One region of the Chryseobacterium fluminis genome, then DNA from elsewhere that is predicted to be linked to it. Evidence: riboswitches for the same ligand, from Rfam matches in the RefSeq annotation. Region 1 holds a riboswitch; each other region holds the start of a gene.
What was found. A riboswitch is a leader RNA that binds a small molecule or an ion and turns the genes downstream of it on or off. The one in region 1 is predicted to bind cobalamin.
Positions count from the first base shown of each region.

Region 1 (2,204 bases):
GTTTTCAGTCTGTTCTCTTTGGGTTTTGCAAAAGGACAGAATAAAGTACCTTTTGGGGTGGTAAAAGCCGAGGAAGGATATGCTATGGTGCGCGTACCAATGGACAATTACCGAAAAATCATCGATAAAATCCGGATGAAGACGGGGGATGTATTTGTTTATGTAAAGCCGGCTCCGGGGGAAACCGAATGGATCTGGATTAAATATCCTGAAAAAGAAGATACTGAAAAGCCTTTTGTAAGATACGACAGCATTACGAAAGAAGGAATGGTGAATAAAAACCGCGTGGTTTTTGTAGATCAGCTGCCGCCTTTCACCCCATCGAAGTCTAAGAACGGAAAATCGCTTATTTTCACCGATGATACGAATCCAAAAATTCCGGGAAACCAAAGAACAAAGGTCATTATTGATATTTATCCGTCGTATGCAAAAATTAAAAAACAGGAAAAAGATGCCGACGGAAATATTGTTAAACTCGATAAGGTAAAGCCCTGGGGAATCGGTAAAGAGCTTCCCGAAGATTTAACCGAGATTAAATCTGTACGGGTACAGCAGCCGGGAAGAGGTTCTGTATTTGTAAGGGATGCCATTAAAAATATGTTTCAGCCCACTATGGATTTTAATAATGTCGGGGTAACAGCGATCGACAATGATCATATTTTTCTTTATATGACCAACGGGTCCGGTGAAAACAGATATACCACCATCTGGACGATAAAACAAGGCCGCGTAGAAAGCCAGATCATTTATAAAAACCTGGAATAATTACTCTTTTATTCCTTATTATCCTTATTTTTGCAGCCGAAAAGCAATTTCTGGCGGCTTTGCAGTCTCCAGAACATACTTTTCAGAAAATGGTTCTGCTTAACTGCAGATTAACAGGGAATCGTGTGAAAATCACGAACTGTCGCGCAACTGTAAGTAACTAATGTCTTTATCACAAGTCCACTGTTTCGTAAAGCGGGATGGGAAGGAGATGAGGATGTTACAAGTCAGGAGACCTGCCTTTTTCTTTAAACAAAAAACTTTCGCGATTTGAAGTTTATTGATCTGATAGAGGTGTCAGGAATTTCTGTTCCTGATCTTATTCTGTTGTTTTAATAAAGTTCATTTTGCATTAATTATAATGAAATATGACTACAGAAGAAAGAATTGAAGCATCTGAAACCCGAATTTTTAAGGCTGTTTTTCCAAACACGACCAATCATTATGATACGCTTTTCGGAGGTACCGCAATGCAGCTGATGGATGAGGTAGCGTTTATTACAGCGACCCGTTTTGCGAGAAAAAGAGTGGTTACCGTGAGTAGCGATAAAATAGACTTTAACAGACCCATTCCTGCCGGAACGATCGTTGAACTGATCGGACGGGTATCCCATGTCGGAAAAACGAGTATGAAAGTAAATGTAGAAATCTATACCGAACAGATGTACTCTTATGAACGGGAAAGAGCCATTGTCGGAGATTTTACTTTTGTCGCCATTGATGAATTTAAAAAGCCTATTCAGATTTTATAAAAAAAGCTCGGGCGGCCGACGGCCGCCCGAGTTCTTATTCTGAACTATTTTGTGGGTTTCGGCGGGCGAAGCCCGCTGAAACCCACAAAATAGTTAATTTTTAAAAAATTCTATTCCGTTTTCCCCGACAAAACCTCTCTTATGATCCTCAGTCACCACGTCAAAAAGGCCGAAGTTCCAGCGGTCGCTTACTCTGATAGGTCCTGCAGCTTTTACGTCTCTGTATTTAGGAGGGATAATGTCATAAACCGTGCTGAAAACGACAATGCCTTTCTTACCTTCTTTCTGTAAAATGTATACGTTATTTTTTACGTCAAAATAGATATTGTCATAGATGACTTCGGCCTTAATCTTTCTGCTGTTATTGATAATTCCGTATTTCCCGTCCTTTTTGACCTTCAGGGCAATCCCACCCTTATCATTGGAGAAAAAAGTCATTTCGTCATACACCGGTTCTGATATTATTTTACCGTCAACAGTACTGTAAGCTCCTATTTTCTTATCCTCTTCAACAAGAATCATCCCATTTCTTTTATAGGAAGTATCGACGAAATTGTACTTTTTATTCAGGACTCTGATTAGGCTGTCGACATCAATATTTGAGGCTACTTTATTTTTACCACCGATGGTATAGCTTCTTGAAGTACCGGAAGCGCTGGGAGGACCGGGACTTCCAAGACCATAGAT
Region 1 is NZ_CP111121.1:1,793,060-1,795,263, forward strand. Features, by position in the region: gene ODZ84_RS07910 (hypothetical protein) at 1-765, shown strand, start outside; cobalamin riboswitch at 839-1,023, shown strand; gene ODZ84_RS07915 (acyl-CoA thioesterase) at 1,134-1,517, shown strand; gene ODZ84_RS07920 (WG repeat-containing protein) at 1,611-2,204, opposite strand, start outside.

Region 2 (2,204 bases), 1.7 Mb from region 1:
CTCGCACTTACATCCCAATCTTTGGTAATCGAATAAACATTGGAAGAAGAAACATAAAACTCTCGCTGAACATATATATTACGAACTGGAAAATCTGTTTCCGTAGAAAGAGTGTCTGAATAAAAAGTATAATCGTAAGCAAATTTTGCTTTAAGCTGAGTTTCAAATTTTGGAAATATTTTTTTCCTTAAACTTCCCTGAACAAAATAATTCTCGTCTCTCAAACGCTGTCCACGACTGCCGAAACGATTGTTTACAATGGCTGCGGGAATTCCCCGATCAGACAAATATCCGTATCCTCTCAACGTCCATTCTCCGTCTTTCAGTTTTCCGTTAAGCGAAGTTTCAAAACGTTTCGATTTTATATCAGAATCAAATCTTTTAGCAATAGTGTCATTGGCAACCTGTCCGTCAGGATACTTCTTTTTATACCTGAATTTGTAAATTCCGTCACTCTGCAAAAATTCAGAACTAAAGCTCGCTGAAATTTTATCAGAAATTTTCTGTTCCAGACGAAAAGAAGGATTAAAAAGATCAATCGAACTATTCTTAAATTTAACAACCAAATTTGTCTTTCTGTTTCCTTTAAAACTTGGAATTTTCGGTTGTAAGTAAATAGAACCCGAAGAACCGAAATCTTTCGCAGGTTGAAAAATTTCACTCTTTTGTCCGTTATACAACGAAATTTCCTCAAGATCATCCAACGAATACCTTCCCAAATCCACAATCCCGTTTTGTGCATTACCGATTTGGATTCCGTCGTAAAAGACACCGACATGCTGGCTTCCCATACTTCGGATATTGATGGTTTTCAAACCTCCTATTCCACCGTAATCTTTGATCTGAATTCCGGCAAAATATCGTAAGGCATCCGCAACGGACTGGCTATTCAATCGATCCAGCTGTTCACCCGATAAAACCTGTGCAGGAAGGATTTCTTTAAAATTTTTCTTTTTAATATGAACAGGAATGATCGTCTGTTCCTTTACCGTATCTTTCTTCGATTGTGAAAATATAAGGGTAGCCGTTAACACAAATACTGTGAAAACAACCTTCTGAAGTTGAGATGTAAAAAATGTTGTCACCATTAGCTCATTTAGAATAATGATGACGCCAATGGATATAAGAATACAACGACTGAGCACAGCTGTAAACTGCACAAAATCAATGATGTCCTAAGCTTTATTCCACGAAAGCGTCAAACGTTAAATCTTCTGGCAGGTCTTCTGACTTACTCCGTTTCTGAAATCCTTCCCATTAAATAACAGTGGATATCATCTTCAAAAACTTGTTTAGTGGAGCTTACAGCAGCGGGTCTGTTCCGGATTTTCACCGGATTCCCTTTTAAGCGCTTTTTACGGCTCACCAGATTGCGGCAAAGATAGAAAATAAATCATAGAATAAAAATTTAATTTAATTCTATGATTTTCAATTAAATACTTTAAAAATAAATTTTATAATTTCCCACAGATTCCACGGATTTTCACAGATGATAAGGTATATTTTTCGCTTTTTAAATTAATAATTAAAAAAATCTGTGTAATCTGTGGGAAACAAAAGCACTTTCTAAATTCCAAAATTTAAGAAAATACTAAATCGGGATCTTGCTTCAATATCTCCTCCTGCCAAATTGGAATATGCAGGAAGCATGACCTCACTTCCCAAACTGAATTTTCCGTAGGAAGCCTCAAATCCGAGCTTTCCGTATAATGCACTTCCTGCGGTATTGGGCAATGCTTCGCCAAATTGTCTGTTTGTATCGTAAACTTCTCCCTGCAAACCTATTTTGCCGGACAAAAGAGTTTTGTCACCGGACAGAATCTGATAAAATCCTGTCGTCGCATAGTTCCATTGATTTCCGAAACGGTAATCCTTTTTGTTTTCAGTTTTTATGGTATAATCTGTATTCACCAGAAGAGCCAGTTTATTTTTTTGAAATTTATAATTCAAAACCATCTGATAATCCCAACTCCCTGTTCCCAGCTGAAAACTTGGATTGACTCCCGAAACGCCTTTTTCATCAAATTTTCCCAACGGAACTTTTACCCCAAGTCCTCCATTGAACTGATGCAGATTATCTTTTGAACTGAAGAGCTGATAAATTCCCATCAGGTTCAGATCTCCGATTCCATGGATTGTAAGATCTCCCTGCGTGGTCTGCTTTTCATGAAAATGAAACGGCAGGCTTCCATACATACTCAGTT
Region 2 is NZ_CP111121.1:3,500,136-3,502,339, reverse strand. Features, by position in the region: gene ODZ84_RS16000 (TonB-dependent receptor plug domain-containing protein) at 1-1,088, opposite strand, end outside; cobalamin riboswitch at 1,200-1,385, opposite strand; gene ODZ84_RS15995 (transporter) at 1,567-2,204, opposite strand, start outside.
Region 2: it holds a riboswitch for cobalamin, as region 1 does, so the genes downstream of both, ODZ84_RS16000 (TonB-dependent receptor plug domain-containing protein) here and ODZ84_RS07915 (acyl-CoA thioesterase) in region 1, are expected to answer to the same signal.

Region 3 (2,204 bases), 1.8 Mb from region 1:
ACATTTTTCTGCTGGAAAGGGATTCTTTATTTTCTGCAAATTCCATCAGTGATTTATTGGTGGGATTTTCATTTGCCAATTCCTTTAATTTTACCACTTCGTCCACTTTTTGTTTAGCAAAAGCCAACCAATTTTTAATTTCGGGATTTAGATTGGTTTCAAAGTCCAAATCACAAGGGGAGTGAAGTAAAGAGCATGATGGCGCTATAAAAACTCTTTCGGAACCTAATTTTTCAATACACTTTTTGATGTAATACAGTGACTTTTCATAATCGCTTTTCCATATGTTTCTTCCATCGACAATTCCCAGTGAAAGGTCTAATGTTTCAGGAATTGTGTTTAATATTTCATCCAACTGCTTCGGGTTTCTAACTAAATCTACGTGCAGAACATTTACAGGAAGTGAAACAGCAAGAGAAAGATTATCTTTCAATCCGTCAAAATAAGTTGCAATAATGAATTTCAACTTCGGGAATTTCTTTCTGATTTCACCATAAACCCATTTGTATTTTTCTTTTGTTTTTTCAGTTAAATCCAAAACTAAAAACGGTTCGTCAAACTGAATACATTTAGCTTCCTGCTCCTGAAGTTTTTCCAAAATTTCTATATAAACAGGTAGAAGATTTTCTGCCAGATCCAGTTTATCAAATCCCGGCTCTTTTTCTTTACCTAAAAGAAGATAGGAAATTGGCCCTATAATCACTGGCTTAGCGATGATTCCTGCCTGTTTTGCATCAGCAAATTCATTGAATATCTTATTTGAATTTAGTCTGAATTTTTGATTTTTAATGAATTCCGGAACAATATAATGGTAATTCGTATCAAACCACTTTGTCATTTCCATGGCGGTGATATCCAGTCCTTCTTTTTGGTAACCTCTTGCCATTGCAAAGTAAAGGTCCAATTCCGTACTATTCTCCTTCATGATAACTTCGTGATAACGTATAGGAATAGCCCCAACCGTCAAAGTCATATCCAGAACATGATCATAATAAGAAAAATCGTTACATGGGATCAAATCAATTCCAGCTTCTTTTTGGATATTCCAGTTTTGATTACGGAGGTTGCTTCCGGTTTGAAGAAGTTCCTCTAGAAGAATTTTGCCTGACCAATACTGTTCACAGGCTTTTTTGAGTTCTCTTTTGCTGCCAATTCGCGGGTAGCCCAGAATGTGTGTTTGCATTTTTTGCTTTTTAAATTAAACTTAATTTTAAAGCTCTTTGAATGCTTCGTATTGCCTGCGAATATTAAATTTCCGGAAAAATAATGACATATGTAAATTGCACAACTCCGATCATAGAATTGTACTATAAAAATATATCATCTGTCTGACCAAAAACTTCAGATCGCGAAAGCATTGTCAATTTAGTAAAGGCAGGTCTCCTGACTTGTAACAATTTCTGTGATCCTTCCCGCTTTGGCAGTGGATATATAAAGACAGAAACTTCTGGTGTGTTACTTACAGTTGCGCGACAGCTCGTGATTTCCACACGATTCCCTATTAATTTACCTTAAGTAAAACCTTTTACCGTTTGATGAAGTATATAAAGAACTAACAACTTAAAATAATCGATAACATTGCTGTTGTTACTTAGATTATATTTTGGGACAAAAATAAATATAAAGAATAAAAATAGGGTAGTGTTTAACTAAATAGAAAAAAAATACTTTATATATTGTCACTATACAGAAATAATTACTGTATATTTGGATGGGTTTTACTTTTTAAAGAAAAATATACTGTGGAAAATATTGATGACAAAGATCTTAAGCTGCTTAAGCTGTTACAGAACAATGCTAAATTAACAGTTAAAGAGCTCGCGAGAGAAATCAGTCTTTCCTTATCTCCTGCTTTTGAGAGAGTAAAAAGGCTGGAAAATGAAGGATATATAAAGAAATATGCTGCTATTCTCAATGCTGAGAAGCTTAACCGTGGTTTTACGGTTCTTTGTCAAATCAAATTAAAAATTCATGATAAATCTGTTGGAAATGATTTTGTAAAGCAAATTTTGAAAATTGATGAAATAGTAGAATGCTACAATATTTCGGGTGATTATGACTTCTTTTTAAAAGTGCAGGCTAAAGATATGAAACACTATCAGGACTTTGTATTCAATACATTAGGTTGTGTAGATGCTATTGGAAGTACACACAGTACATTTGTTATGGCCGAAGTGAAAAATTCACATGGTCTGAATATGTGA
Region 3 is NZ_CP111121.1:5,006,138-5,008,341, forward strand. Features, by position in the region: gene metE (5-methyltetrahydropteroyltriglutamate--homocysteine S-methyltransferase) at 1-1,183, opposite strand, end outside; cobalamin riboswitch at 1,357-1,541, opposite strand; gene ODZ84_RS22785 (Lrp/AsnC family transcriptional regulator) at 1,743-2,204, shown strand.
Region 3: it holds a riboswitch for cobalamin, as region 1 does, so the genes downstream of both, metE (5-methyltetrahydropteroyltriglutamate--homocysteine S-methyltransferase) here and ODZ84_RS07915 (acyl-CoA thioesterase) in region 1, are expected to answer to the same signal.